One region of the Cupriavidus ulmosensis genome, then DNA from elsewhere that is predicted to be linked to it. Evidence: predicted binding sites of a transcription regulator. Region 1 holds the regulator's gene; each other region holds the start of a gene.
The links. The regulator sigma-54, encoded in region 1, starts transcription at its own class of promoters, with help from an activator protein. The targets are predictions, from matches to a motif close to TGGCANGNAANCTGCTTT.

Region 1 (7,674 bases):
GCCCGCCGGGCCGGTCGGCGCCAAACACGAGCCGGACTACTACATGGTCCGCTTCTCGGCCACCGAGCTGGCCGAGGACGGCAACACCAAGATGCGCTTCACCGGCGACAAGATGATCCACTTCGCCGACGACCAGACCTACGAAGTGACCAGGCCGGCCATGCGCGCCTACGAGATCGGCCGCCCGCCGGTCACGGGCCATGCCGACCGCGGCACCATGAACGCCGAGGGCTCGGTGGTGGACCTGTTCGGCAACGCCCTGATCGTGCGCGCGCAGGGGCCCGACCCGTCCAAGGACCCACCCATGACGGCCGCCTCCGAGTATTTCCAGGTGCTGGTCAACGACGACATCGTCAAGACCGACAAGGCCGTCAAGCTCACGCGCGGGCCTTCCGTGATGACCGCCAACGGGCTCGTCTTCAACAACGTCACCCGCGAAGTACAATTGCTGGGTAACGTACACGGCACCATCATCACGGTCCCGCCGCCGGCCAGCCCCGCGGCCAGGCCGTGAGCAGGGCCTGACGTGGCCCCACCCGGAAACCGCCAGAGAAACGAAGCCGCCCGCGGGCCACAGCCGTCCGCGCCAACCGCCACCACGCCAATATGAATCCATTCCTGACGACATCGTCCTGTCGCCGCCGCGGCACGGCTGCCCTGATGACGGCCGCGGCCCTCCTCGGCCTGGCGCTGGTCGCGCCGGCCCGCGCCGAGAAGGCCGACCGCGACAAGCCGCTAGTGCTGGAGGCCGACAACGCCAGCTACGACGACGTCAAGCAGGTGTACGTACTGACCGGCAACGTGGTGCTGACCAAGGGCACGATGGTGCTGAAGTCGGACGCGGCGGAAGTGCGCACCGACCCCGAGGGCTACCAGTACGCGGTGGCCACCTCCAAGGGCGGCAAGCAGGCCTACATCCGCCAGAAGCGCGACAACGTCGATGAATACATCGACGGCTGGGGCGACCGCATCGAGTCCGACGGCAAGCAGGACCTGTCCAAGCTGATCGGCCACGCCCGCATGGCGCGCCTGGCCGGCGCCAAGCTGATCGACGAGATCCGCGGCGCGGTGATCACCTACGACAGCCGCAACGAGTTCTACACGGCCACCGGCGGCACCGACAACGCCACCGCGGGCAGCCCGTCAGGGCGCGTGCGCGCGGTGCTGTCGCCGCGCCAGGAGCAGCCCGCCAGCGGCGCCGCCGCCAGCGCGCTGCCGCTCAAGCCCGCGCCGGCCCCCGCCGCCCCCTGACCCCGCCGCAGCCGACCCACGGATTCACGCCTTCATGACCGCTACCTTGACCGAACCGTCGTCCGCGACCAACGTCCTGACCGAAAGCAGCACGCTCGTCGTGCGCCACCTGAAGAAGCGCTACGGCTCGCGCACGGTGGTCAAGGACGTGTCGCTCGACGTGAAGAGCGGCGAGGTGGTGGGCCTGCTCGGCCCCAACGGCGCGGGCAAGACCACCTCGTTCTACATGATCGTCGGGCTGGTGGCGCTGGACGAGGGCGACATCGTGCTCGACGACAAGCACATCAGCGGCCTGGCCATCCACGAGCGCGCCCGCATGGGCCTGTCCTACCTGCCGCAGGAAGCGTCGGTGTTCCGCAAGCTCAACGTGCAGGAGAACATCCGCGCCGTGCTGGAATTGCAGGTCCACGACGGCAAGCCGCTGGCCAAGGCCGAGATCGAGCGGCGCCTGGACACCCTGCTCGACGACCTGCAGATCGCCCACCTGCGCGACAACCCGGCGCTGTCGCTGTCGGGCGGCGAGCGCCGCCGCGTGGAAATCGCGCGCGCGCTGGCCTCCGCGCCGCGCTTCATCCTGCTCGACGAGCCGTTCGCCGGCGTGGACCCGATCGCGGTGGGCGAGATCCAGCGCATCGTCAGCTTCCTCAAGGCGCGCAACATCGGCGTGCTGATCACCGACCACAACGTGCGCGAGACCCTGGGCATCTGCGACCACGCCTACATCATCAGCGAAGGCACGGTGCTGGCGTCCGGACAGCCGGAAGACATCATCGCCAATGAGTCGGTGCGCAAGGTCTACCTGGGCGAGAACTTCCGCATGTAGCCGCGGGAGGGGCACGCGGGGACACCCGCGAGGCGGCGTTCATGCCGCCTTTCGCCCCGCAAACGATCACGGCGACGCCAGCGATAGCAATTTCCGTTCCACCAGTACGGAAGTTGGGCATAAAATAGCTCGCATGAAACCGTCGCTACAGCTCCGCCTCTCGCAACATCTCGCGCTCACGCCGCAACTCCAGCAGTCGATCCGCCTGCTGCAACTGTCCACGCTCGAACTGCAGCAGGAAGTGGAACAGGCCCTGACCGAGAATCCGCTGCTCGAACGCGAGAACGACTGGATCGAAAGCCCGCTGCGCGTGGCCGCCGACGGCTCGGTCAACCTGCAGAGCGCGCCCGCGCCGGCCCCCGCCGACGGCCAGGGCACCAGCGAGAACCGCGCCGACGGCGCCGCCGACAGCGAGGACAGCTACAGCGACAGCGGCGAGGACTACGGCAACGACTGGAGCCTGGACGACTTCGCCCGCCGCCCGCAAGGCGACGAGGACGAAAAGACCCCGATGCAGTTGCGCGACGCGGAGCCCACGCTGCGCGAGCACCTGATGGAGCAGCTCGCCCCGCTGAAGATCTCCATGCGCGACAAGGGCCTGGCCATCTTCCTGATCGAGTCGCTCGACGACGACGGCTACCTGAGCGCCTCGCTCGAGGAAATCTGCACGGAACTGCCCGAGGAGCTCGAATTCGAGCTCGACGAGGTGCACGCCATCCTCACGCTGCTGCAGAGCTTCGACCCCGCCGGCGTGGGCGCGCGCAACGCCGCCGAATGCCTGGCGCTGCAGCTGCGCCGGCTCAAGCATCCGCAGCGCGAGCTGGCCCTGACCATCGTCACCAGCCATCTCGAACTGCTCGCGGTGCGCGACTACACGCGCCTGAAGAAGGCGCTGCAGGTCGACGAGGCCGACCTCAAGGCCGCGCACGAGCTGATCCGCTCGCTCGCGCCCTACCCCGGCCATGCCTACAGCCGCCCCGAGGCCGACTTCGTCGTGCCCGACGTGTTCGTGCGGAAAATGAGCGGCGGCTGGATCGCGCAGCTCAACCCGGATGTGATGCCGCGGCTACGCATCAACGACATGTACGCGCAGATCCTGCGCGGCGCAAAAGGCGACTCCGGCGCGGCCGGGCTGCAGCAGAAGCTGCAGGAAGCGCGCTGGCTCATCAAGAATATCCAGCAGCGCTTCGACACCATATTGCGCGTCGCACAAGCGATTGTCGAACGTCAAAAGAACTTCTTCACCCACGGGGAAATTGCGATGCGCCCCTTGGTTTTGCGGGAGATTGCCGATACACTGGGTTTACACGAGTCCACCATCTCTCGGGTGACAACCAATAAATACATGGCAACGCCGATGGGGACTTTCGAGCTGAAGTACTTCTTCGGCAGTCACGTATCCACGGAAACCGGCGGCGCGGCCTCATCAACGGCAATCAGGGCGTTGATCAAGCAACTCATAGGAGCCGAAGACCCCAGGAACCCCCTGTCGGACAGCAGGATCGCCGAACTGCTCGGCGAGCAAGGCTTCGTGGTGGCCCGGCGAACCGTGGCCAAATACCGTGAAGCGCTGAAAATCCCTGCCGTCAATCTCCGCAAGACTTTGTAGCCGAGCCGCACCGCCTGCCTGGTGTGGCTCTTTCAGAAGGAGAAACGCTATGAACTTCAAGATCAGTGGACACCACTTGGACATCACGCCCCCGCTGCGTGAGTACGTGGAAACGAAACTGGAGCGTATCGTCAGGCATTTCGATCAAGTCATTGGCGTAAGCGTGCTGCTCTCTGTCGACAATACAAAAGAAAAGGACCGGCGGCAGTATGCGGAAATCAATCTACATCTCAAGGGCAAGGACATCTTTGTCGAGGCGCATCACGAAGACCTGTATGCCGCCATCGACGCACTGGTCGACAAGCTCGACCGGCAGGTGATTCGCCACAAGGATCGCGTGCAGAGCCACGACCGCGACGCGGTCAAGTACCAGATGGCCGCATCGCAGATGCAGCAATGACCGTGCCTGGCGGCCCGCCAAGGGGGCCGCCGGTGTCAGTCCCTTGAACCAGAACAAGCCGCGCCCGTTGCGCGGCTTTTTTGCGCCGTCCGCTTTCGTGTCCACCCTCGCGCCGGCGGCCGTTGCGCAATGCCACAAGGGGATTCCGCAACGCCCCGCCGCCGGTGTATGCTGCGCAATACATGAACGGTGGTTCAGCGATTCCGGGCATGCGCGCGGCACCGCTTCCGCGCACGGGCTATTGCGATGCACAAGGCGGGGGCGGGCCTGCTCTATAATGGCCAGACGCCCGACACCGGCATGGGACAACCGGTGCAATGCGGGTATGAGCCGGCACCAGCCTTTTCATCCCCTTTTTGCCTGGCGCGCCCCCCTGCCGGCCCCGGGCCTGCTTACTAGAAAAACCTGCGCATTCCACATGAATCGTTTGGCTAAATTGCTGCCACCCGGCAACATCAACCTCGACGTCAGCGTCACCAGCAAGAAGCGGGTGTTCGAACAGGCCGGGCTCCTCTTCGAGAACAACCACGGCGTAGCGCGCGCCACCGTGACCGACAACCTGTTTGCCCGCGAATCGCTGGGCTCGACCGGCCTCGGCGCCGGCGTGGCCATTCCGCACGGCCGCATCAAGGGCCTGAAGCAGCCGCTGGCCGGCTTCATGCGCCTGGCCGAGCCGATCCCGTTCGAGTCGCCGGACGGCAAGCCGGTATCGCTGCTGATCTTCCTGCTGGTGCCCGAGCAGGCCACCCAGCAACACCTGGAAATCCTCTCCGAGATCGCCCAGCTGCTGTCCGACCGCGAGATGCGCGAAGGACTCGCCACCCTGCCCACTTCCGATGCCGTGCACCAGTTGCTGACGCAATGGCATCCCTGATCCGCCTGGGCAGCCGCCACCCGGCACGCCGGGCGACGGCCCGCCCGGCCTGAAAGCCCGTCCCCCGAAAGTAGCCGCATGGAACTCACTGGCGTCACCTCGCAGTCGATCTTCGACGACAACGCAGCCGACATCAAACTCTCCTGGGTTGCTGGGCTGGAAGGCGCGGACCGCGCCTTCGACGTCGAGTTCGCGCGCGAAGCCACCTCCGCCGCCGACCTCGTCGGCCACCTGAACCTGATCCACCCGAACCGGATCCAGGTGCTCGGCAAGCCGGAGATCACCTACTACCAGCGCCTCGACGACGAGATGCGCAAGCGCCAGATGGGCGAGCTGATCCTGCTCGAGCCGCCGTTCCTGGTGATCGCCGACGGCATGGAGCCGCCGCCCGACCTGGAACTGCGCTGCACGCGCTCGTCCACGCCGCTGTTCACCACGCCGGTGTCCTCGGCCGCGGTGATCGACCACCTGCGACTCTATCTCTCGCGGATCTCCGCGCCGCGCGTGACCATGCACGGCGTGTTCCTCGACATCCTCGGCATGGGCGTGCTGATCATGGGCGAGTCGGGCCTGGGCAAGAGCGAGCTCGGCCTGGAACTGATCTCGCGCGGACACGGGCTGGTGGCCGACGACGCGGTGGACTTCGTGCGCCTGGGGCCGGACTTCATCGAAGGCCGCTGCCCGCCGCTGCTGCAGAACCTGCTCGAGGTGCGCGGACTGGGCCTGCTCGACATCAAGACCATCTTCGGCGAGACCGCGGTGCGCCGGAAGATGAAGATGAAGCTGGTGGTGCAGCTCGTGCGCCGCAACGACGGCGAGTTCGAGCGCCTGCCGCTCGATTCGCAATACCTCGACGTGCTCGGCCTGCCGATCCACATGGTCAAGATCCAGGTGGCGGCCGGCCGCAACCTCGCCGTGCTGGTCGAGGCCGCCGTGCGCAACACCATCCTGCGCCTGCGCGGCATCGACACGCTGCGCGACTTCATGGACCGCCAGCGCGCGGCGATGCAGGCCGACGTGGTCGCGCGCGGCCAGGGCCGGCTGCTCTGAAGCGCCGGGAGCGCGGGCGCGCGCGCGCAGAAAGCGCGCCCGCCCCGCGCGGTTTTTCATTTGCTTACATTGCTTGCGGGTCCAGGCCGTCAACGGCTTTGGGACATCGTCCGTTTTGTGCTGTAATGGGCATCGAGCCCACCCCGAGCCGCCGCGCCGACAGGCCGGCGGCCATGACGTTTTCCACAGCCAGGAGAGCAAGCATGAAGAAGATGATCGCGATGTGCGCGCTGGTAGCCCCGCTGTTCGCCAGCGTGGCGTTTGCCCAGACGGCTGCGGCCCCCGCCGCACCCGCCGCCCCCGCGGCGGCACCCGCAGCCGCCAACACCCAGCAGGACAAGATGAAGGCCTGCAACACCCAGGCTTCCGGCAAGAAGGGCGACGAGCGCAAGACCTTCATGAAGGGCTGCCTGTCGAACAAGCCGGCGGCGGCGCCCGGCAACAGCCAGCAGGAAAAGATGAAGGCGTGCAACAAGGACGCCACCGGCAAGAAGGGCGACGAGCGCAAGGCCTTCATGAAGGATTGCCTGTCCAAGTAAAAGGGCCGCCCTTGCGGCAAGGCACGCAGTCGAATGGCGAACCCCGGTTCGCCATTTTTCTTGGCGCCCGCGCCGTCATGACGGCGTCATTCCCCTGATGTTATGCTTGTGACGCTATGCGCATCATACTTATCACCGGAATTTCCGGCTCCGGCAAGTCGGTCGCCCTGAACGTACTGGAAGACGCGGGCTACTACTGCGTCGACAACCTGCCAGCGCAGTTCATCCCCGAGCTGGCGCGCTATCTCGCGTCCCAGGGCTACACGCATTTGGGCGTCGCCACCGACATCCGCAGCCGCGAATCGCTCGACCAGCTGCCGGGCACGCTGCGCGACCTCGCGGCCGAGCACCAGGTCCGCGTGGTGTTCCTGACCGCCAATACCGACGCGCTGGTGCAGCGCTACTCGGAGACGCGGCGGCGCCACCCGCTGTCCATGCGCACGGAGAAACCCGGCGCGGCCGGCGAGAACAATGCAGACAATGTCGCCGCTGCCGCGCCGCTCAACGACACCTCGCTGGTCGAGGCGATCGAGATGGAGCGCGAGCTGCTCAGCCCGCTGGCCGAGGCCGCGCACCGCATCGACACCAGCAACGTGCGCACCAACACGCTGCGCGCCTGGATCAAGGAATTCGTGCGCGAAGACGGCCTGCAGCTCACGCTGCTGTTCGAGTCGTTCGGCTTCAAGCACGGCGTGCCCAGCGACGCGGACATGGTGTTCGACGTGCGCTCGCTGCCCAACCCGTACTACGACCTCGCCCTGCGCCCGCTGACCGGGCGCGACGCGCCGGTGATCGACTTCCTGCAGAGCCAGCCGATGGTGCTGGCGATGGCCGAGGACATCCGCGCCTACGTCGAAAAGTGGCTGCCGAGTTTCATCGCCGACAACCGCAGCTACCTGACCGTGGCCATCGGCTGCACCGGCGGCCAGCACCGTTCGGTCTACATCGCCGAAAGACTTGCCAACTATTTCCGCGCGCATGGTAATGTGCTGGTGAGACACCGCGAGCTCGCGCCGGGCGGCTGATACACGCTGCCGCGCCCGCCTTCGCGGCCCGGCCCCGGCAGCCGGTGCCCGGCACCGCTGCCCGCCCGCAACCTTTGCTGGCTCAGCATGTCCTCACGCGCCA
Region 2 (7,674 bases), 430 kb from region 1:
AGCACGATGGCCTCCAGGCCGAATGCCTCGACGATCTCGCGCAGCTCGTCGATGTCGCCCGGCGACAAATGGCTGCCCGGCAGCAGCGTGACCTGCCCGGCCGCGACCGGCAGCGGCCTGACCAGCGCGCGCACCACCGCGGTGACGGCGTGCTTGTAGCCGTCCTCGAACGCGCCCACGTAGTCGGGCGTGGAGACGTAGACGATCTCGGTGTCGGCCAGCTCCGGCTTGCGCTGGCGCGCCGTGACCAGGTAGCCCTCCACGTCGTCGCCCTTGGTCTCGGTCAGGCCCGTGGAGCAGATGGCGATGATGCGCGGCGCGGCGCGCTTGCGGATGTTGAGCAGCGCCGCCTCGATGTTCTCGTAGCCGCCCAGGATGGTGGTGACTTCGTTCATCGCCGTGGTCTGCAGCGGGATCGCCTCCTTGAAATGGCGCACCAGCAGCACCAGCCCGAACGAGGTGCAGCCCTGCGAGCCGTGCATCACCGGCATGCAGGCATCGAGCCCGAGGAAGGCGAAGCTCGCCCCGAGCGGCTGGCTCATCTTGAGCGGATTGACCGCGCAGGCTTTGCGGGATTCGACGACTTGGGCCATGCTGGCTCCTGGCGATGGCGGCGCGGCCTTCAGGCCGGCACGGCGGCGGGTTGCGGGGCAAATTGCGGGGCAGGTTGCGGGACAGGTTGCGGGACCGGTTGAGCGCCGGGCAGCGCGCCCAGGGTCTCGCCGTCGTCGCCCCACGGCGCCGGGATGCGCACCTGCTGCCACACCGGGTTGTGGATCGCGCGGTCGATCTCGTGCACCAGCTCGACGATGCCCTCGTAGCCGGCGTAGGGATGGTGGCGCTCCTGGTTGATGTCCAGCCACGGCATGCGCGCCTTGAGCGCGACGAACTGCGAGCGCCCGCCCGAGAGCATGATGTCGGCGCGCGCCTCGCGGAGCATGTTGTACATCTCGCGCGGCGTCATGTCGTCGATCATGTGCGCGTCGTCGCCCATGATCTCCTTGATCTTCTGCTTGTCCTCGGCGGTGCTCTTCTTGATGCTGGTGCCGACGATCTCCAGCCCCGCCTCCTGCAGCGCCGCCACCACCGACCACGACTTCACGCCGCCGGTGATGAGCAGCACGCGCTTGCCGGCCAGGCGCTCCCGGTACCGCGCGATGCGCTGCCAGGCGCGCGCTTCCTCCGACGCGATCAGCCGCTCGGCGCGCGCCAGCAGGTCGTCGGGCGCGCCCTGGCGCACCAGCAGCGCGGCGATCTGCCGCAGCGTGTCGCTCATGTCGCCGATGCCGTAGAACGAGCCCTCGAAGTAAGGGATGCCGTAGCGCTGCTGCATCTTGGTGGCGATGTTGATCATCGACTTCGAGCACACCATCATGTTGACCCTGGCGCGGTGCGCGCCGGCGATCTCGTTGTAGCGGCCGTCGCCCGAGATGCACGACAGGATGCGGATGCCCAGCGCGTCGAGCAGCGGCTTGGTCTGCCACAGCTCGCCGGACAGGTTGTACTCGCCGATGATGTTGATGTCGTAGGGCGTGGTGTAGTCGGGCTCGCGCGTGCCGATCACGTAGTCCAGGATGGCCTCGCCGCCAAGCTTGTTGCCGAGGTTCTTGGGCCCGGCGAAGCCCGGCGCGTTGACCGGGATCACCGGCTTGCCGAACTTCTCGCTGGCGCGCTTGCACACCGCCTCGATGTCGTCGCCGATCAGCGCGGTGACGCAGGTCTGGTAGACGAACACCGCCGGCGGGTCGTATTTCTCGATGATCTCGCGCACGCTGCGGAACAGGCGCTTCTCGCCGCCGTAGATCACGTCGAGCTCGTTGATGTCGGTGGTGAAGCCGGTGCGGTAGAGCTGCGAGCCGGACGACGCCGCGTGGCGGTTGTCCCAGGCGTTGCCCTCGCAGGCGATCGGCCCGTGCACGAGGTGGGCCACGTCCACCACCGGCTGCAGCGCGATCTTGGCGCCGTCGAACGCGCAGCCGCCCGCGGCCGCGCCGGGCGAGAGCTGCTTGGTGCAGCCCTTCTTGCGCTCCTTCTCGCTCTTGCCCTGGTTCTTGTCGCAACCGGGCTCGTCGAACACTTCGGCGATCTTGGCTTTCAGCGAAACTGACATGACGGGCTCCTTGCCGGTACGTACCCTTGCACTGGCAATTTCCGTACCACGCGCAAAGCGCCACAAAACCGACGCGGCGGCCACATGACAGTCAGGGAGACACGCGCCGGCACCGGTGTCTTGGCGCGTTTGAATGGATTGCGACAAAGCATTCGCGACACAGCGCCGGCGGCGCGCGCTCAGCGCCGGTCCGCGTTTTCGGCGCCAGTGCCCGTGCCGACCCCGGCACCGATCCCCGCCTGCGCGATGGCCCGCGCGCGCGCTTCCAGCAGCGCGTCCGGCTGTGCGGGCTCGCGCACGGCGAGATAGGCGGCCAGCGCGCGGCGCAGGCTCGGCGCGCGCTGGTAGACGGCTTCGGCGTGGCCCGGGTAGGCGGCGTAGTCGCAGCAGCACACGGCCAGCAGCTGCTCGAAGCGCTCGGGCCGCGCCTCGGCCTCCACGCGCTCGAGCAGCGCGGCGATGGCGCCGGCGCGCAGGTCGCACGCGCGATGCACGCGGTCGCACTCGGCCACCGCCAGCAGCGTCAGGTCGAGCGCGTCGGCGGGCAGCGCGATGCGCCGCGCCAGCGCGGCCAGCAGGATCATGCCGCGCGCGCCGTGCCCGGGATGGCTCGGCCACACCGCCGGCGGCGTGCGGCCCATGCCGATCTTGTGCAGCAGCGCCGCCAGGCGCACCGCCAGCGGCGCGTTGCGGCGCGCGGCCTGGGCCAGCGCGCGCAACTGGTGCTCGCCGACGTCGAGCGGCTCCGGCCCGTCGGCGCCGTGCGGCACGCCGAACAGCGCGTCGAGCTCGGGCAGCAGGCGCTTGAGCCCGGCGCAGCCGCGCATGGCCGCGAAGAAGCCCAGCGGATACGGCGCCATCAGCGCGCGCGCGAGCACCTGACCGCGCTGCGCGGGCGTGAGCCGCTCGATGGCGTCCATCTGCACCGCGCTCACCATCAGCGCCTGCTCCGCCACGCCGAGCGTGGCGGCCTCGCTCTGCGCCGCCAGCAGCGCCAGCCGGATCAGGTCCTGCGCGGTGATGGTGGCCACGGCGCGCGCTCAGTTGTCGTCGGCCAGCACGTCGAGCGCCACCAGTTGCGCGTGCAGCGCGCGCCGCGCGCGCCAGTTCGGCGCGCCGGCCAGGCGCGGGTCGGCGCCCTCGAAGGCGCCGACCGCGTCGCGCTCGTTCCAGTAGATGCAGGCGCCGCCGCGCGCGTCCAGCGCCGCCGCCAGCGCCGCGCGCTCGCTCACCGGCTCGCGCCGGAACACGCCGCGCCCGAGCAGGTGGTCGGCGCGATAGAGCGGCGTGTCCCAGCCATGCTCGGCGCCGAGCGCGCTGATCGCCGGGTATTGCGCGCGCGCCGGCTCGCCGGGCTGGTGGCCCAGCAGCGCGAGCAGCGCGCGCGCCGTGGTCTGGTCATGGATTTCCCGGCGCGACAACGGGTCGGACGCCGCCACCTTGCGGGCGAAGTCCTCGTCGTCGTAGGCAAACCAGGCCCGCGGCACGCCGCCGGCCGGCAGTTCGACCACATAGATCACGGCACGCTCCCAATGCTGTTTACCCTGCCCCGCCCTACTCCACCCCTTCGGCCGCGGTCTTGGCCCAGATCGCGCGGCGGATGCGCTGCGCGATGCCGGACGGGCTGGCGTCGAACGCGCGCTGCGCGGCCGCCAGCGCGCCCTGCGCGATGGCGGCTTCCGCGTGCGTCAGCGGCACGCGGCCGGCCATGTGCGTGGCGCCCGGCACCGCGCGGGCGATGCCCTGCCGGTTCGGGTGCTCGAGCACCGGCACCAGGCGGTCGGCCTCGCGCGCGCCGGCCAGGCAGACCCAGCCGTCGATCACCTCGACCTTGCGGCCGTCCTGCGTGAGCTTGACCAGCACCGTGTCTGCCATGACGGCCTCCCTGCCTCAGCGGATGATGTCGTAGCTGTAGTCGGTCTGCGCGGCGACGATGGTGTTGGCATCGAGCGTCTCGAAGAACTCGTCGAGCAGCGTGACCAGGATCCGCAGCGCGCCGTCGTAGCCCCAGGTGGGGTAGCGGTGGTAGTGGTGGCGGTCGAAGATCGGGAACACCATGCGCACCAGCGGCGTCTTGGTGTCGCGCTCGAGGTACTTGCCGTAGGTGTTGCCGATCAGGAAATCCACCGGCTCGGTAAACAGCAGCGAGCGCAGGTGCCACAGGTCGCGCTTGGGGTAGGCCTTGCAGCCGGCGCCATAGGGCGAGGCGTCGAACAGCGCCTGCACCTTGGCGGCCCAGGCCTCGTTGCCGTTGGTCGCCAGCACGTGGGCCGGCTCGGCGCCGAGCTCCAGCAGGAACTGCGTGTAGCCCAGCATCTGGTCGGGGTCGCCGTACAGCGCGAAGCGCTTGCCGTGCAGGTGGGCCTGGCTGTCGGCCATCGCGTCGACCAGCTGGCCGCGCTCCTTTTCCAGCTGCGCCGGGATCGGCTTGCCGGTCACGCGCGCGATCTCCATCAGGAAATGGTCGGTGCCGGCCACGCCGACCGGCGCGTTCAGCACCACCACTTCCTGGCCGTGCTCGGCGATGAACTTGCTGGTCTTCTCGCAGCAGTATTCCTGGAACACGAAGGTGGCCCTGGCGTGCAGCGCGCGCTCGACCTCTACCTTGGTGGTGCCGCCCTCGTACATGCGGAACTCGCCGTCGGTCGGGGTGTTCCAGGTCTCCGACGGGTCGCAGATCACGTTGACCTGCACGCCGAACAGTTCGAAGATGCGGCGGATCTCCTTCATGTTGCCGACCACGTAGCCGTCGAAGCCGCCGATGAAGTTGACGCTCTCGTCGGGCACGCGCGCGAGCGGCGCGGTGGTGCCCGCCTTGCCGTCCCAGAAATGCTTGAGGATGCCGAGCAGCGCGTTGTCGTAGCCGGTGACGTGGCTGCCGACGAAGGCCGGCGTATGCGCGAACGGCACGTCGTAGTCCTCCGGCACGCTGCCCTTCTGCTTGCTGTTCTTGATGAAGGCGTCGAGGTCGTCGCCGATCACCTCGGCCATGCAGGTGGTGGAAACCGCGATCATCTCGGGCTTGTACAGACTGTAGGCGTTGGCCAGGCCGTCGATCATGTTGTTCATGCCGCCGAACACGGCGGCGTCCTCGGTCATCGAGGAGCTCACGCACGAGGTGGGCTCCTTGAAATGGCGCGAGAAATGCGAGCGGTAGTAGGCCACGCAGCCCTGCGAGCCGTGCACGAAGCTCAGCGTCTTGTGAAAGCCGTTGGCCACGTAGACCGCGCCGAGCGGCTGGCAGGCCTTGGCGGGATTGACGGTGAGCGAGTCGCGCGCGAAATTCTTCTGCTTGTAGTCCTCGGTCTTGGTCCACTCGACGATCTGCTTGACGGTCTCGTCGGCGTGGTTGAACTCGAAGTTTTCCTTCTTGGTGCGGAAGATCTCCTGGTATTCCGGCTCGCGGAACAGCAGTTCGTGGTCGAGGATCTTGTCTGCGGATTGCGGCATGGGGTACTCCTGATATGCGGTTGCTGTGGATGCGGCGCGCGCGGCCGGCAGGCGCCGGCCGCGCAGGCTCAGGCGGCTTTTTTCCAGGGCGCCTTGGCCAGGCCCCACACCGGGCTGGAGATCGCCATGTCCATGTCGCGCGCGAAGATGGCGAAGCCGTCGTAGCCGTGGTACGGGCCCGAGTAGTCCCAGCTGTGCATCTGGCGGAACGGCACGCCCATCTTCTGGAACACGTACTTTTCCTTGATGCCCGAGCCGACCAGGTCGGGCTGGACCTGCTCGACGAACTTCTCGAACTCGTAGCCGGTCACGTCGTCGTAGATCAGCGTGCCGTCCTTCACGTAGTGCGTGGTGCGCTGGTAGTCGTCGTTGTGGCCGAACTCGTAGCCGGTGCCGACCACCTCCATGCCGAGGTCCTCGTAGGCCCCGATCACGTGGCGCGGGCGCAGCCCGCCGACGAACAGCATCACCTTCTTGCCCTGCAGGCGCGGCTTGAACTTGGCGAGCACCGCGTCCATCAGCGGCCGGTACTTGGCGATCACCTTCTCGGCGTTGGCCTTGATGGTGTCGTCGAAGTGGCTGGCGATCTCGCGCAGGCTCTTCTCGATCATGGTCGGGCCGAAGAAGTTGTATTCCACCCAGGGAATGCCGTACTTCTCCTCCATGTGCCGGCTGATGTAGTTCATCGAGCGGTAGCAGTGCAGCACGTTGAGCTTGGCCCGCGGCGTGTTCTCCAGCTCGGCGATCGAGCCGTCGCCCGACCACTGCGCGATCACGCGCAGGCCGATCTCCTCGAGCAGGATGCGGCTGGACCAGGCGTCGCCGCCGATGTTGTAGTCGCCGATGATGGCCACGTCGTAGGGCGTGGAGACGAAGTCCGGGCGCTTGTCGGGGTCGGCCTTGTCGAACACCCAGTCGCGGATGGCGTCGTTGGCCAGGTGGTGGCCCAGCGACTGGCTCACGCCGCGGAAGCCCTCGCAGCGCACCGGCACGATGGTGTGGCCTTCGTACTGCTTGCTCTTGCGCTTGGAGACCGCCTCGATGTCGTCGCCGATCAGGCCGATCGGGCATTCGCTCTGGATCGAGATGCCCTTGTTCAGCGGGAACAGTTCCTGGATCTCGTCGATGATCTTGTCGAGCTTCTTGTCGCCGCCGAAGACGATGTCCTTTTCCTGGAAGTCCGAGGTGAACTGCATCGTCACGAAGGTGTCGATGCCGGTGGTGCCGATGTAGTAGTTGCGGCGCGCGGCCCACGAATACTGGCCGCAGCCCACCGGGCCGTGGCTGATGTGGATCATGTCCTTGATCGGGCCCCACACCACGCCCTTGGAGCCCGCATAGGCGCAGCCGCGGATGGTCATCACGCCGGGCAGCGACTTGATGTTGGATTTGACGCCACAGTCGGGCTTGCCGTCCTCGAAGGTGCCCAAATGCTTGGCGCGCCGCTTGGCCATCTTTTCGGGATAGGCCTTCAGCACTTCGTCGATCAGGGCCTTGTTCGCGGCCTTGCGCTCTTCAACGGTGGCGCTCATGGAAATACTCCGTAAGTAGATTGAGATTGCCGGGCGGGCCGCCTGCGCGGCCCGCCGCGCGGGTCGTTACGCGACCAGTTCCTGGGCCGACTTGCCGACCTGCGATTCGTCGACGGCCTTCATGATCCCGTGCTCCATCAGCAGGTCTTCGAGCTGGTCCATCGTGATCGGGGTCGGGATGGTGCCGTTGCCGGCGTTGTTGTGGATCTTGGTGGCGAGCTGGCGGTACTCGCCGGCCTGCTTGGAGTCCGGCGCGAACTCGAGCACCGTCATGCGGCGCAGCTCGGCGTGCTGCACGATGTTGTCGCGCGGCACGAAGTGGATCAGCCTGGAGCCCAGCATCTTCGCCAGCGCCTCGGCCAGCTCGAGCTCCTTGTCGGTCTGGCGCTCGTTGCACACCAGCCCGCCCAGGCGCACGCCACCGCTGTTGGCGTACTTCAGGATGCCCTTCGAGATATTGTTGGCCGCGTACATGGCCATCATCTCGCCCGACATCACGATGTAGATCTCCTGCGCCTTGTTCTCGCGGATCGGCATGGCGAAGCCGCCGCACACCACGTCGCCGAGCACGTCGTACGAGAC
Region 3 (7,674 bases), 400 kb from region 1:
GCACGTCGGTGGCGAGCGATTCGCGCAGCGGCGGGGTTGCCGGCGCGGGCGGCGCGGTCGCGGCCCACAGCGAAGGCGGCAGGGGCGCGGCAACCCCGGCGCCGCCGCCGGTCAGCGTGGCCGCGCTCATGTTGCCGCTCCCGTGGTGGCCGCCGTGGCCGTGGCGGCCGCGGCGGGCTTGTGCAGCACGCGGCGCAGGAAGTCCTGCGTGCGCGGCTGGCGCGGCGCGCCCAGCACCTGCTCGGCGGTGCCTTCTTCGACGATGGTGCCGCTATGCAGGAAGCACACGCGGTCGGCCACCTCGCGCGCGAAGCCCATTTCGTGCGTGACCACGATCATGGTCATGCCTTCGCGTGCGAGATCGCGCATGACTTCGAGCACGTCGCCGACCAGTTCCGGGTCGAGCGCCGAGGTGGGTTCGTCGAACAGCATGGCCTCGGGCTTCATCGCCAGCGCGCGGGCGATCGCCACGCGCTGCTGCTGCCCGCCCGAGAGCTGGGCCGGCCAGGCGTGCGCCTTGGCGGCCAGGCCGACCTTCTCCAGCAGCGCCAGCGCCTCGCCGCGCGCCTTGTCGCGGCTTTCGCCCTGCACGTACACGGGTCCTTCCATCACGTTCTCCAGCACGCTGCGGTGGGGAAACAGGTTGAAGCGCTGGAACACCATGCCCATGCGGCTGCGCAGGTGGTGGATGCCCTTGCCGGCACGCTCGACGCGCTCGCCGAAGGCGAGGATCTCGCCGCCGTCATAGGACTCCAGGCCGTTGATGCAGCGCAGGACGGTCGACTTGCCCGAGCCCGACGGCCCGATCAGGCAGACCACCTGGCCGCGGTCGACGTGCAGGCCGACGCCGCGCAGCACGTGGTGGTCGCCGTAGTGCTTGTGCAGATCGTGGATGTGGATCATGTTCTCTTCCTCCCCGCGCCGAGGCGCCGCTCCAGCCGGCGCAGGCAGAACACCAGCGGCAGGCTCATCAGCAGGTACAGCAGGGCGACCAGCGTGTACACGGTCATGTTCTGGAACGTCGACGAGGCGATCAGCTGCCCCGCGCGCGTCATTTCCGCCACCGTGATGGTGGACACCAGCGACGAATCCTTGAGCATCATCACCAGCGTGTTGCCATAGGGCGGCAGCGCGATGCGGAAGGCCTGCGGCAGGATCACGCGGCGCATCACCAGCGCGGGGCGCATGCCCATCGCCTGGGCGGCTTCGCGCTGGCCCGGGTCGACCGCTTCGATGCCGGCGCGGAAGTTCTCCGCCTGGTAGGCCGAGTAGGCGATGCCGAGCCCGATCACGCCGGCCTGGAACGCCGTCAGGTGGATGCCGATGTCGGGCAGCACGAAGTAGATGTAGAACAGCTGCACGATGATGGGCAGGCCGCGGATCACGTTGATCACCGTCGCCGCGCCCCACGACAGCGCGCGCACCGGCGACAGCTTCAGCAGCGCCAGGGCCAGCCCGATGGCGCTGCTGAGCAGGAAGGCCAGCACCGTCACCTGCACGGTCACGATGGCCCCCTGCAGCAGGATCGGCAGGAAATCGCGCGCCTGCTGGAAGAAGTTGGCGGCTTCCATCGCGGCTCACATGCCCCATTTCTGCACGATGCCCGCCAGCGTGCCGTCGGCCTTGATCCGGGCGATGGCCTTGTTGATGCGGGCCAGCATCTCCGCGTCGCCCTTGCGCACCACCAGGCACACGTCGCCCACGTTGACCGGCTTGTAGCCAGCGGCCAGCTTCACGCCCTGGAAGGCGTTCTGGCGCAACTGGTACGCGATGATGGGCTGGTCGCCGAGGCCGGCCTTGATGCGGCCCAGCGCCAGGTCGCGCGTCATGTCGGCGACCGAGTCGTAGCTGCGCACCTCCTTGAAGATGCCCTTCTTGTTGAGCATGTCCAGGAACACCGTGCCGACCTGGGCGCCCACCACCTCGCCCTTGAGTTCGTCGAGCGAGGCGTAGGGCTTGTTGTCGTCGCTCTTGACGATCAGCCCTTCGCCGTAGGAGTAGACCGGGTCGCTGAAGTCCACCACCTGCTGGCGCGCCGGCGTCTTGAGCATGGCGGCCGAGATGATGTCGATCTTGCCGGTGGTCAGCGACGGCACCAGCGCGGCGAAGCCGGTCTGCTGCACGTTGACGCCGAAGCCCGCCGCCTTGCCGACCGCGGTGACGGTGTCGATCATCATGCCCTGGATGGTGTTGGTCTTGACGTCCAGGAAGGTGAACGGCACCCCGGTGGCGGTGGCGCCCACGTTGTAGGCCGGCGGCGTGCCCTGGGCGCGGGCGGCCGGGAGGACGGAGAAAATGGTGCCGGCGGCGCACAGGATCAGTGCAGTGCGGCGCGAGATCGAAAAGCGGGACATACGGACACTCCTGGCAGATGGGACAAAAAGGTGCCCAGGCGGGGGCAGCTCACGGCTTCATGCAACGAACATGCCAATTTTCAATTTTCATGGATCAAAAATTAATTGGTGTTAACAAGTAATTGCGCTTTAAGAATCGATATGCGATTCTTCGGCCTGATTCGTCACTGTCATCGCCATGCCCGCCTCCCCCCTGCCGTCCCCCGAAGCCGATGCAACGCCCAGCCTCCTGTTCAACCAGTCGCTGGAAAAAGGGCTGGCCGTGCTGCGCGCGTTCAGCGCCGAGCGCCGCACCATGACCATCGCCGACGTGGCCGAGGCCGCCGGCATCAACAAGAGCTCGGCCCAGCGCATGGTCTTCACGCTCGAGCAGCTGGGCTACCTGCGCCGGCATCCGCAGACGCGGCGCTACCAGCTCGCGCCGCGCGTGATGGAAATCGGCTTCAACTACCTGGCGGCCAATCCGCTGATCGAGGTGGCCAACCCCTTCCTGTCGGAGCTGACCAAGGTCACGACCGAGACCTCGTGCCTGACCGAGCCCGACCTGCTCGACATGGTCTACATCGCGCGGTTCGTCAGCGCGCATTTCGTGCCGGTGCACATGCCGATCGGCAGCCGCATCCCGATGTACTGCACGGCCTCGGGCCGCGCCTACCTGAGCGCGCTGCCGGAGGACGACGCGCTCGCCGCGATCGGGCGCGCGCAGCGGATCGCGCATACCGTCCATACCCGCACGCAGGTGGACGACATCCTGGCCGTGCTGCGCGAGGCGCGCCAGCGCGGCTACGCGGTCAACTGCGAGGAGCTGTTCCTGGGCGACATGACCATCGCCGCGCCGGTGATCGGCGGCAACGGGCGTCCGCTGGGCGCGGTGCACGTGGTCGCGCCCACCAGCCGCTGGACGCGCGAGGAAGCCGAGCGCAAGCTCGCGCCGCCGCTGCTGCAATGCGCGCGCGCCGTGAGCAGTTCGGTGCGCGCGCTGGGCTAGCGCGCTGCGGCGCGGGGCTGGCCGCCGGTCCCGGCCGCCGCCCTGCGCCGGCCATGCGCGATGCCGGGCCGGCGTACCCATGCCTGCGCCCGCCGCCGGCATGGCGGCGGCGCGGGGGCTCCTGGCGGGATGGCGGCCGCGCCCGGGCGCCGCGCAAGGCTTACACTCGAGACGTGGAGTCAGCGTGTGTCTTGCCGGGAGCCTGCCATGCCGCTTTTTCGCCGTCTTTCCCCCTTGCTGGCATCCGCCGCGGCGGGTGCCGTTCTGGCTTTCTCGCTCAGCGTCTGCGCCGCCCCGGCGGCCCGGGCCGCGCCGCGGCCGCCGGCCCCGGCGCAGGCGCTCACGCAGCAGGCGGTGGCCGCCTACGACGCCGGCGCCTTCGACGCCGCGCTGCGCGACTTCGCCAGGGCGGCCCAGCAGGGCAACCGGCTGGCGCAGTTCAACTACGCCATGATGCTGCTGCGCGGCGAGGGCACGCCGGTGCGCCAGCAGGAGGCGCTGACGTGGCTGCGCCGCGCGGCCGACAACGACATGACCCACGCCCAGTTCACCTTCGGCGAGCTGTACGAGCACGGCGACCTGGTGCCGCGCTCGCTCGAAGCGGCCAACACGTGGTACCGCCGCGCCGCCGAGGGCGGCCACGTGCAGGCCCAGGTGGCGCTGGCCACCAACTATTTCACCGGGCGCGGCGTGGCGCGCGACTACGGTCAGGCCTTCGCGTGGTACAGCCGCGCGGCAGCCGCCGGCGACGGCGACGCGCAGTACATCGTCGCCAGCTACTACGAGCGCGGCGAGCCCGGCGTGGTGGAGAAGGACATCGAGCAGGCCAAGATCTGGTACGCGCGCTCGGCCTCGCACGGCGATCCCGGCGCGCTGGCCAAGCTGCGCTCGCTGCTCGAGGAGGGGCTCAAGGCCAGGCAGCAGGCCGGCGGCATGTAATGACGGCGTAGTCTGGCTATGCTCGCATGGCGGCATGCCACGCCGGCGGCGGCCGGCGGTGGCGTATTCCGGCCGCCGCGCCCGGTTCCCGGGCGGCGGGGCGGTACAACTCTTGCTTACGAGAAACGGCACAAATACTGCGCCAATGGGAGGCCTTTGTGGCAACGCACGTCGCACTGAATCACGTCACCCACTACCGGTATGACCGGCCGGTGAAGCTCTCGCCGCAGGTGGTCAGGCTCCGGCCCGCACCGCACTGCCGCACCCCGATCCTTTCCTATTCACTGCGCATCGAGCCCGAGCAGCATTTCATCAACTGGCAGCAGGACCCGTTCTCCAACTACCTGGCCCGGCTGGTCATCCCCGAGCCGACGCGCGAGTTCAAGATCACCGTCGACCTGGTGGTCGAGATGGCGGTCTACAACCCGTTCGACTTCTTCCTCGAGCCCTACGCCGAGGCCTTCCCGTTCAGCTACGACGCGGGCCTGGCGCACGAGCTGGCGCCCTACCTGGTCAAGGGCGAGGCGACGCCGCGCTTCGCCGCCTTCGTCGACAGCATCCCGCGCACGCCCCAGCGCACCATCGATTTCCTGGTGGGCCTGAACCAGCGCCTGCAGCACGACATCCGCTACCTGATCCGCATGGAGCCGGGCGTGCAGACGCCGGAGCAGACGCTGGCGTCGGGCGCCGGTTCCTGCCGCGACTCGGGCTGGCTGCTGGTGCAGACGCTGCGCCACCTCGGGCTGGCGGCGCGCTTCGTGTCCGGCTACCTGCTGCAGCTCACGCCCGACGTGAAGGCGCTCGACGGCCCCAGCGGCGCCGAGGCCGACTTCACCGACCTGCACGCCTGGTGCGAGGTCTACCTGCCCGGCGCGGGCTGGATCGGGCTCGATCCCACCTCCGGCCTGCTGGCCGGCGAGGGCCACATCCCGGTGGCGTGCACGCCCGAGCCCGGCAGCGCCGCGCCGGTCAGCGGCGCGGTGGACGAGAGCGAGGTGGAGTTCCACCACGAGATGTCGATCACGCGCGTCTACGAGTCGCCGCGCGTGACCAAGCCCTATACCGAGGCACAGTGGCAGGCGGTGGCCGGCGTGGGCGCCGAGGTCGACCGCCGGCTCGAGGCGCAGGACGTGCGCCTGACGATGGGCGGCGAGCCCACCTTCGTGGCGGTCAGGGACCGCGACGGCGCCGAATGGAACACCGACGCGCTCGGGCCGACCAAGCGCGGTTATGCCACCGAACTGGTGCACAAGCTGCGCGACCGCTACGGCAAGGGCGGCTTCCTGCACTTCGGCCAGGGCAAGTGGTATCCGGGCGAGCAGCTGCCGCGCTGGGCGCTGTCGATCTGCTGGCGCGCCGACGGCCAGCCGTGCTGGCAGGACCCGTCGCTGTTCGCCGACGAGCGCGAGCCGGGCAACTACAGCGACGCCGACGCGCGCCGCTTCCTCGACCGCCTCGCCGGCACGCTCGGCCTTGACTCCGCCTTCGTGCAGCCGGGTTATGAAGATGCCTGGTACTACCTGTGGCGCGAGCGGCGCCTGCCGGTCAACGTCGATCCGCTGGAGTCGCGCCTGGACGACGAGATGGAGCGCATGCGCCTGCGCCGCGTGTTCGGCGCGGGGCTGGCGCAGGTGACGGGCTACGTGCTGCCGCTGCGCCGCGCCGGCGAGGAGGATGCGCCGGCCCTGCACGGCCAGCGCTGGATCAGCGGCCCGTGGTTCTTCCGCGACGACCGCATGTACCTGCTGCCCGGCGATTCGCCGATGGGCTACCGCCTGCCGCTCGACGCGCTGCCCTGGGTCAGCGAAGCCGACTACCCGTGGCAGTTCGACCAGGACCCGTTCGCGCAGCGCGCGCCGCTGCCCACCGGCGCGCAGTTGCGCGCGCAGTGGCCCGGGCCGGGGTCGACGGGCGCGGAAGGGGCGGGCGGCGCGGTTGGCGGCGCAGTTGGCGGGACAACTGGCGGGACAACTGGCGGAGCCGCCGCCGACGGCACGCCCGGCCGGCACGCCGCCGCGATCCGCGCCGGCACCGCCGCCTTCAGCGCGCGCGGCGGCGCCGCGCCGGCCGGCACGGGCGCCTTCGCCCACGGCGCGGCGGACCTGGCGCGCGTGCCCGCGCGCGGCGAGTCCGCGGGCTGGATCACGCGCACCGCGCTGTGCGTGGAGGTGCGCCATCCCAGCCGCGCGGCCGGCCCCAAGGCCGAGCTGGCGGCCGCCGGCGACAAGCGCGGCATGCTCTACGTCTTCATGCCGCCGCTGACGGTGCTGGAGGATTACCTGGAACTGCTGGCCGCGGTCGAGTCCACCGCCGCCGCGCTGGGCGTGAAGATCGTGCTCGAAGGCTATCCGCCGCCGCGCGACGCGCGCCTGAAGCTGCTGCAGGTCACGCCCGACCCCGGCGTGATCGAGGTCAACATCCATCCCGCCGCCAACTGGGACGAGCTGGTCGACCATACCGAATACCTCTACCAGGCCGCGCACGAGACCTACCTGAGCAGCGAGAAGTTCATGGTCGACGGCCGCCACACCGGCACCGGCGGCGGCAACCACTTCGTGCTGGGCGGCGCCACGCCGGCCGACAGCCCGTTCCTGCGCCGCCCGGACGTGCTGGCCAGCCTGATCGCGTACTGGCACAACCATCCCTCGCTGTCCTACCTGTTCTCGGGCCTGTTCATCGGCCCGACCAGCCAGGCGCCGCGCGTGGACGAGGCGCGCAACGACCAGCTCTACGAGCTGGAGATCGCCTTCGCCGAGCTGCAGCACCAGCTCGACCGCCTGGGCAGCACGCAGGGCGGCATCGGCGGCGGCGCCTACATGCCGCCGTGGCTGGTGGACCGCACGCTGCGCAACATCCTGATCGACGTCACCGGCAACACGCACCGCAGCGAGTTCTGCATCGACAAGCTCTACTCGCCCGACGGCCCCACCGGGCGCCTGGGCCTGCTGGAGCTGCGCGCGTTCGAGATGCCGCCGCACGCGCGCATGAGCCTGGTGCAGCAACTGCTGCTGCGCGCGCTGGTGGCGCGCTTCTGGCGCCAGCCGTACCGCACGCGCCTGACGCGCTGGGGCACCGAGCTGCACGACCGCTTCCTGCTCGGCACCTTCGTGCAGATGGATTTCGACGACGTGCTCAGCGAGATGCGCGAGGCCGGCTTCGCCTTCGACAACGCCTGGTTCGCCCCGCACTTCGAGTTCCGCTTCCCGCGCGTGGGCGAGCTGTCCGCCGGCGGGCTGCACCTGACGCTGCGCAGCGCGCTCGAGCCCTGGCACGTGATGGGCGAGGAAGGCAGCGCCGGCGGCACGGTGCGCTACGTGGACTCGTCGCTCGAGCGCCTCGAGGTGCGCGTGCTGGGCATGAACGAGAGCCGCCACGTGGTCACGGTCAACGGCC
Region 4 (7,674 bases), on a different contig from region 1:
CGAGGCCAGCTTCGCCGACACGCCGCTGTCGCAGCTCATCCTGGGCCTGAACGCCAGCCGCTACGACATCATCATGTCGGCCATGTACGTGACGCCCGAGCGCAGCGCGCAGGCCGCGGCGATTCCCTACGCCCAGACCGGCTCGGCCATCATGGTGGCCGCCGCGACCGGCCTCAAGCCGCGCACCATGCAGGACCTGTGCGGCATGCACCTGGGCATCGTGCAGGGCACGGCCTGGGTGGGGCAGCTGCACGCGGTCTCCGACAGCTACTGCAAGCCCAACGGCAAGGCCGAGATCCAGATCAGCGAGTTCGCCTCGACCTCGCATGTGTTCCAGGCGCTGCTGTCGAACAACGTGCAGGCCGGCATGCAGGTGGCGGCCACCGCCAAGGCGCTGGCCGACAAGTCCGCCGGCCGCGTGGTGGTGACCTCGACCGAGCTGATCAATCCCCAGACCATCGGCATCTTCGTGCGCAAGGACAACAAGGCGCTCTTCGAGGCCGTGTCGCGGGCCCTGGCGTCTCTCAAGAAATCCGGCGAGTACCCGGCGCTGCTGCAGCGCTACGGGCTGGCGCTGCCGCCGGCGGACAAGGCGTCCTGACGGACCGCGCGATGCCCGCCCGGCACCGTCCCGCGGCTGCTGTCGCTGCAGCAGCCGCGCCGGCGGCCCGCCGCCGCGCGCGGCATTCCCTGGAGAGACCCCATGCATTTTGATCTTGGATACATGCTGACGTTGTTCGCGATGCCGGCATTCTGGAAGGCCAGCCTGACCGTGGTCGAGCTCAGCGGGCTGGCATGGCTGTTCGCGGTGGTGCTGGGCTTCCCGCTGGCGTGCGCGCGGATGTCGGGCGCGCGCATGCTGCGCGTGCCGGCGGCGCTCTACATCTGGCTGTTCCGCAGCCTGCCGCTGCTGGTGCTGATCGTGTTCGTCTACAACATGCCGCAGTTGCTGCCGGCCACCGGCGGCGTGCTGTCGAGTCCGTTCATCTCGGCGCTGATCGCGCTGGCGCTGACCGAGACCGCCTACATGGCGGAGATCCACCGCGGCGCGCTGCTGTCGGTGGCCAAGGGGCAGTACGAGGCCGCCGCCGCGCTGGGTATCCGCCCGGTCGGCACGCAGCGCCTGGTCATCCTGCCGCAGGCGCTGCGCATCGCGCTGCCGACGCTGGGCAACCAGTTCGTGTCCTGCGTGAAGCTGACCTCGCTGGCCTCGGTGATCTCGCTGAGCGAGCTGCTGCTGGTGGGCGAGCGGCTCTACGCGCAGAACTTCCTCGTGATGGAGACGCTGCTGGCCTGCGCGATCTACTACGTGCTGATCGTCACGGTGTTCGGCTGGGCCATGAAGTACGTGGAGCACCGCATGAACACCGCCGGCCGCAAGCCCGCCACGATGAGCGCGGAGCAGGTGGCGACGCTGCGCGGCACGCTGCCGGTGCCCGCGGCGGCGGCCGCGCCCGCGTCCGGCAAGGGCGCGCCGCCGGCCCTGGCCCTCAAGGGCCTGCACAAGCGCTACGGCGAGCACCACGTGCTCAAGGGCATCGATCTCGACGTGCGCGCCGGCGAGGTGGTCTCGATCATCGGCCCGTCGGGCTCGGGCAAGACCTCGCTGATCCGCACCATCAACGCGCTGGAGCGCATCGACGGCGGCGAGATCATCCTGTTCGGCAACACCTTCATCACGGCCACCGACCGCGCCGACATCCCGCGCGTGCGCCGGGGCGTGAAGGACATCGGCATGGTGTTCCAGGGCTTCAACCTGTTTCCCCACCGCACCATTCTCGAGAACGTCACGCTGGCGCCGAACTACCACGGGCGCGGCGGCCGCGCGCTGACCGCCGCGCGCGCGCTGGCGCTGCTCGACAAGGTCGGCCTGCTGGCGCACGCCCACAAGTATCCGCACCAGCTCTCCGGCGGCCAGCAGCAGCGCGTGGCGATCGCGCGGGCGCTGGCGATGGAGCCGGCCATCATGCTGTTCGACGAACCGACCTCGGCGCTCGACCCCGAGCTGGTCGGCGACGTGCTGGCGGTGATCGGCAAGCTGGCGCGCGAGGGCATGACGATGGTCATCGTCACGCACGAGATGGACTTCGCCATGTCGATCTCGGACCGCATCGCCTTCATGGAGGGCGGCACGGTGCAGCTGTTCGCCTCCCCCGCGGAGATCCGGCAGCAGCCCGGCGCCGGGCGCGTGCGCCGCTTCATCGGCCTGGGCGACGCGCCGTGCGGCGACGCGGGCGCCGTGGCGTCGATCGCGCCGCTCGCGCCGGTCGTCCCGGTCGCCGCGCCGGTCGTCGCCGAGCGCGCGGCATGAGCCCGCCGCTCCGCTCCCGCCTGCCGGCCCGGCGCAGCACCGGGCGCCGCGGGCCAACCGTTTTCATTGCCACCGGAGCGCCGGCACGACGCTCCAATTCTTGAAGGACACCTACCGTTATGAATGATCGACACATGGTTCTCGGGATGCTCGCCTACGCCACCGGGCAGCACGCGGCGTCGTGGCTGCAATCCACCGCGCCGGCCGACGCCACCACCAACATCGAGTACTGGCGCAGCGTGGCCGCGCTGGCCGAGGAGGGCATGCTCGACCTGTTCTTCCTGGCCGACAGCCCCGGCGCGCGCACGGAGAAGCTCAACGACTTCTCGCGCTTCCCGTACATGATGAACATGTTCGAGCCGATCTCGCTGCTGTCGGCGCTGGCCGGCACGACCAAGCACATCGGCCTCGGCGCCACCGGCTCGACCAGCTTCTACGAGCCGTACAACCTGGCGCGCCTGTTCGCCTCGCTCGACCACCTCTCGCACGGCCGCGCCGGCTGGAACGTGGTGACGACCGCGAGCGACTACGCCGCGCGCAACTTCGGCCTCGACAAGCTGCCGCCGCACGGCCAGCGCTATGCCCGCGCGCGCGAGTTCTTCGACGTGGTGATGCGCCTGTGGGATACCTGGGAGGACGACGCCTTCCTCGCCGACAAGGCCAACTGCCGCATGTTCGACCCGGCGAAGTTCCACATCACCGACTACCACGGCGAGCACTTCAAGCTGTACGGCGGCCTCAACATCCGGCGCACGCCGCAGGGCCGCCCGGTCATCATCCAGGCGGGCTCGTCCGAGGAAGGCAAGTCCTTCGCCGCGGAAGCCGCCGAGGTGGTGTTCTCGTCGGACCCGACCTTCGAGGAGGCCAGGCAGTTCTACGCCGACGTCAAGGGCCGCATGGCGCGCTTCAACCGCGACACCAGCCAGCTCAAGGTACTGCCGGGGCTGTCGGTGATGGTCGGCAGCAGCAAGGCCGAGGCCGAGGACAAGTACCGCGAGCTGCAGAGCCTGATCCATCCGGACGTGGGCCGCATGCGGCTGGGCATGGACCTGGAGGCGGACCTGACCGGCCTGCCGGTGGACGAGCCGATCCCCGAGCACGTGATCCCGCAGAAGGCCAACCTGCACCAGGCCTATTTCCGCCAGATCACCGCCATGATCCGCGAGCAGAAGCTCACGCTGCGCCAGATCTACTCCAGCTACGACCGCGGCAAGGTGACGCTGTGCGGCACGCCGGAGCAGATCGTCGACCACATGGAGGAATGGGTGGACGGCGGCGCGGCCGACGGTTTCATGCTGGCCTTCCACGTGATCCCGAACGACACCACCGACTTCGTGCGCAAGGTCGTGCCCGAGCTGCAGCGGCGCGGGCGCTTCCGCAAGCAGTACACGGGCACCACGCTGCGCGAGCACCTCGGCCTGGAGCGGCCCGCGAACCGCTACGCGCGCTAGGCATGCGCTGCGCGCGCGGCCGTCCCCGCGCGGGGCGCCGGCGCGTGCCGGCGCCCGCCATGATGTCCGCAGTCAGATTCGATCGAAGGGAAAATGTCATGTCCACCGATACCGTACTCACCCCGGCCGCGCAGGCGGGGACACAGGCCGCCGCCAGGGCCGTCACCGTCGCGGCGTTCCGCGACGCGATGGCCGACCTCGGGGCGGCCGTGCACATCGTCACCACGGATGGCCGCGCCGGGCGCGCGGGCTTCACCGCCTCGGCGGTCTGCAGCGTCACCGACTCGCCGCCGAGCGTGCTGGTCTGCATCAACCGCACGTCCTCGGCCTACGCCGCGACCATCGCCAACGGCGCCGTGTGCATCAACACGCTGAGCGCGGACCAGAAGCCGCTGTCGGCGGCGTTCTCGGCCAAGGCGTCGATGGACGAGCGCTTCGCCAGCGGCGAGTGGTCCGGCGCGCCCGGCAGCGCCCCGGCGCTGCGCGGCGCCATCATGTCGATCCATTGCCGCATCGACAGCGCGGTGCAGGTCGGCACGCACGACATCCTGCTGTGCGAGGTCGACCGCATCGAGAGCAACGCGCACGCCGGCATCCTGATCTACTACAACCGCCGCTACCACGACATCGCGCGCGAGTGAGCGCCGCGCGCGGGGCCGCGGCGGGGCAGGGGCCTCAGTCCTGCGGCAGGCGCAGCGGCACCACGTTGTCGGCGTTGTTGGCCTTGACCAGGCGGATCATCAGCAGCATGAAGATGTCGCGCTCGGCCGGCGACAGGTGGTCGATGGTGCGGTCATGCGCGCGCTGCACCGCGGGCGCCATCTTCCGCAGCAGGCGCTTGCCCTGCGTGGTCAGCTTGACGAGCCGCTGGCGCCGGTCGTGGATGGCCTGCGCGCGGTCGACCAGGCCGCGCGCGTGCAGGCGCGGGATGACCTCGGCCACGCTGGAGCGTTCCAGCCCGATCTCGATCGCGAGCGTGTTCTGGTCGATCTCGCCGAGCGCGTCCAGCGTGCTCAGCAGGCTGTACTGGACCGGCGTGATGTTGAATTCCCCCGCCTCCTCGGCGAACAGGAAGCCGTGGATCTGGTGCATGCGCCGGATCAGGAAGCCGGGGCGCTTGAACAGGGGCGTGCTCGCCTGCAGGACGTCGAGCTCGGCCCGGACCGGATCGGTGATGAATGTCTCGATAGTCGTGGTTGACATGGAATGCTGTAAGCCGAAATTGGGAGCCCGGGTTCTTGTCCGGGACGTGATTCGTCGGATCGGATGGCGCAGGCCGCGCTGTCCGCGCCGGTGCGCCGTGCCACTGCCGAAAAGCAAAATCCGGGCCGCTTGGTGCCGTACATGGTACTGCATGCGCTCGCCAGCAACCCCGCCGCGGGCATCAAAAAGGTGCGCCCGCGCCGGCGCGCCCCACAACTTGGTGCAGCGCGCACGCCAGAGATGCGGGGTATAACCCGCATCAAACCGTTTTTCCCGAGAATCTCCGCGGATGCCGGCCCTGCGTTTATCGGCACGGTATTTGCGGTACACCACACATCTTGTCACCGGAACCGCATCTCATGCCTCAAATTCTGCTCAAGGGTGGCCGCGTCATCGATCCGGCCGCGGCGCTCGACGCCACGCTCGACATCCTCGTCGACGGCAACACCATCGCCGCCATCGGGCCGGACCTCGCCGCGCAGGCGCCGTTCGCCGACGTCATCGACTGCGCTGGCCAACTGGTGCTGCCCGGGCTCATCGACACCCACGGCCACGTGTACCAGTACGTGACCGGGCGCTTCGGCCTGAACGCCGACCATTGCGGCGTGCAGTCGGGCGTGACCACTATCATCGACCAGGGCGGCGCGAGCTGCATCACGCTGCCGGGCTTCCGGCGCTTCGTCGCCGAGCCGGCCGCCACGCGCGTGCTGTCGTACATCTCCGCCTACCTGGTGGGCGGGCTGGAGGGACACTACTATCCCGACCTCTACAACCCCGCCTGCCTCGACGCGGCGGCCACCGTCAAGAGCGCGCTGGCCAACCCGGACCTGGTCAAGGGCGTCAAGGCGCATGCCGAGATCGGCGGTTTCGCGCGTTGGGGCCTGGACGTCATGCGCATCGCCTCGCGCATCGGGCGCGACGCCGCGCTGCCGGTCTACATCCACTTCGGCCAGCTGTGGCCCAAGCCCGAGCAGGGCGGGCGCGAGGTGAACCCGGACTCGATCTTCAACCAGGTGGTGGACATGCTCAAGCCGGGCGACATCCTGGCGCACCCGTTCAGCCGCCACCCGGGCGGCTTCGTCGAGGAAAACGGCCGCCTGCACCCGCTGGTGCACGAGGCGGTGGCGCGCGGGCTCAAGATCGACGTGGGCCACGGCTCGCATTTCAGCTTCAAGACGGCACGCATCGTGCTTGATGCCGGTGTCATTCCCGATACGCTTGGCGCCGACATGCACGGCTACAACACGCACGTTCCCGCTCCCGCCGGCACGCCGGACAGCCACCCGGACGAGGAGCATTCCTTCCTCGGCCGCACCCAGTTCAGCCTGGTCAGCGCGATGAGCAGCATGCTCGCGCTCGGCCTGCCGCTGAACCACGTGGTGGCGATGGCGACCGCCAACGCGGCGCGCATGGCCGGCATGGAAGGCGAGATCGGCACGCTCAAGGTGGGCGGCGCCGCCGACATCAGCGTGCTCGACGACCGCCGCGGCCGCTGGGTGCTGGAAGACAACGAAGGCACGCAACTGGTGACGGACCGCATGCTGTCGCCGCTGTTCTGCCTGCGCGACGGCATCCGCCACGACGCCACTTCGCCGACGCTGCCGCTAGCACGCGCGGCCTGACCGAGCAAGGAGAGAGCCGATGAACCGGCAAGGCAAGGCGAAGGCCCACGACGGGCCGCAGGGCATCGGCGCGTCGCTGCCGCGCAAGGAAGACGAGCGCTTCATGCGCGGGCGCGGCGAGTACGTGGGCAACATCCGCATGGTGGGCATGCTCGACGTGGCCTTCGTGCGCAGCCCGGTCGCGCACGGCCACATCGTCGGCATCGAGAAGCCGGCCGGCTTCGAGCACGCGGTGTACACCATCGCGGATCTCGACGGCGTGGCGCCCATCGTCGCCAATTCGGGGCTGCCCGGCTTCAAGCCCTCGGAGCAGCCGGTGCTGGCGCAGGGCAAGGTGCGCCAGGTCGGCGAGACCATCGCCATGTGCGTGGCGGCCACGCGCGCGGCGGCCGAGGACATCGCCGCGCAGGTCTTCGTGGATTTCGAGGAACTGCCCGCGGTGGTCGACATGCTGGCCGCGCGCAGCGCGCCGCCGGCGCTGGTGCACGAGCACTGGGGCGACAACGTGTTCCTCGAGGCATTCGTCGACGCGCATCCCGAGGTGGATCTCGAGGCCATCCGCCGCGACGCGCCGATCCGCGTGCGCCGCCGGCTGCGCACCGCGCGCCAGAGCATGGCGCCGATGGAAGGGCGCGGCGTGGTGGCGCACTGGGACAAGCGCCTGTCGCAACTGATCGTGCACACCTCGGCGCAGATGCCGCACATCACGCGCACGGGCCTGGCCCACTGCCTGGGCCTGGACGAGGGGCAGGTGCGCGTGATCGCGCCGGACGTCGGCGGCGGCTTCGGCTACAAGGGCATCCTGCTGCCGGAGGAAGTCTGCTGCGGCTGGCTGGCCATGCGGCTGGAAAAGCCGGTGCGCTGGATCGAGGACCGCCGCGAGCAACTGACGGCCAACGCCAATTGCCGCGAGCACGCCTACGACATCGCCGCCTACGCCGACCGCGACGGCCGCCTGCTGGCGGTGGAGTGCGAGGCGCACGTGGACTCGGGCGCCTATTCGTCCTACCCGTTCTCGGCCTGCCTGGAGGCCGCGCAGGTCGGCAGCATCCTGCCGGGGCCGTACAAGATGGAGCGCTACCGCTGC

Region 2: a site for sigma-54 is predicted at 2,142-2,159, ahead of nifE (nitrogenase iron-molybdenum cofactor biosynthesis protein NifE). Genes of this name have one in related genera too.
Region 3: a site for sigma-54 is predicted at 4,408-4,425, ahead of ACWTPI_RS00420 (transglutaminase family protein). Genes of this name have one in related genera too.
Region 4: a site for sigma-54 is predicted at 5,274-5,291, ahead of ACWTPI_RS28185 (amidohydrolase/deacetylase family metallohydrolase). Genes of this name have one in related genera too.

Annotation. Positions count from the first base shown of each region.
Region 1 is NZ_CDRMWP010000001.1:490,695-498,368, reverse strand. It holds gene lptC (LPS export ABC transporter periplasmic protein LptC) at 1-514, shown strand, start outside; gene lptA (lipopolysaccharide transport periplasmic protein LptA) at 607-1,251, shown strand; gene lptB (LPS export ABC transporter ATP-binding protein) at 1,286-2,074, shown strand; gene ACWTPI_RS02250 (RNA polymerase factor sigma-54) at 2,208-3,683, shown strand; gene hpf (ribosome hibernation-promoting factor, HPF/YfiA family) at 3,733-4,083, shown strand; gene ptsN (PTS IIA-like nitrogen regulatory protein PtsN) at 4,502-4,957, shown strand; gene hprK (HPr(Ser) kinase/phosphatase) at 5,036-6,007, shown strand; gene ACWTPI_RS02230 (PsiF family protein) at 6,211-6,546, shown strand; gene rapZ (RNase adapter RapZ) at 6,663-7,571, shown strand; gene ACWTPI_RS02220 (LON peptidase substrate-binding domain-containing protein) at 7,659-7,674, shown strand, end outside.
Region 2 is NZ_CDRMWP010000001.1:924,345-932,018, reverse strand. It holds gene nifN (nitrogenase iron-molybdenum cofactor biosynthesis protein NifN) at 1-593, opposite strand, end outside; gene nifE (nitrogenase iron-molybdenum cofactor biosynthesis protein NifE) at 623-2,110, opposite strand; gene ACWTPI_RS04265 (hypothetical protein) at 2,290-3,141, opposite strand; gene ACWTPI_RS04260 (hypothetical protein) at 3,151-3,630, opposite strand; gene ACWTPI_RS04255 (hypothetical protein) at 3,665-3,985, opposite strand; gene nifK (nitrogenase molybdenum-iron protein subunit beta) at 4,001-5,560, opposite strand; gene nifD (nitrogenase molybdenum-iron protein alpha chain) at 5,629-7,092, opposite strand; gene nifH (nitrogenase iron protein) at 7,159-7,674, opposite strand, start outside.
Region 3 is NZ_CDRMWP010000001.1:94,874-102,547, forward strand. It holds gene ACWTPI_RS00390 (NAD(P)/FAD-dependent oxidoreductase) at 1-130, opposite strand, end outside; gene ACWTPI_RS00395 (amino acid ABC transporter ATP-binding protein) at 127-903, opposite strand; gene ehuD (ectoine/hydroxyectoine ABC transporter permease subunit EhuD) at 900-1,571, opposite strand; gene ACWTPI_RS00405 (ABC transporter substrate-binding protein) at 1,578-2,354, opposite strand; gene ACWTPI_RS00410 (IclR family transcriptional regulator) at 2,533-3,342, shown strand; gene ACWTPI_RS00415 (tetratricopeptide repeat protein) at 3,550-4,281, shown strand; gene ACWTPI_RS00420 (transglutaminase family protein) at 4,440-7,674, shown strand, end outside.
Region 4 is NZ_CDRMWP010000002.1:1,903,876-1,911,549, reverse strand. It holds gene ACWTPI_RS28210 (transporter substrate-binding domain-containing protein) at 1-601, shown strand, start outside; gene ACWTPI_RS28205 (amino acid ABC transporter permease/ATP-binding protein) at 704-2,311, shown strand; gene ACWTPI_RS28200 (LLM class flavin-dependent oxidoreductase) at 2,431-3,762, shown strand; gene ACWTPI_RS28195 (flavin reductase) at 3,861-4,403, shown strand; gene ACWTPI_RS28190 (MarR family winged helix-turn-helix transcriptional regulator) at 4,438-4,965, opposite strand; gene ACWTPI_RS28185 (amidohydrolase/deacetylase family metallohydrolase) at 5,325-6,587, shown strand; gene ACWTPI_RS28180 (xanthine dehydrogenase family protein molybdopterin-binding subunit) at 6,607-7,674, shown strand, end outside.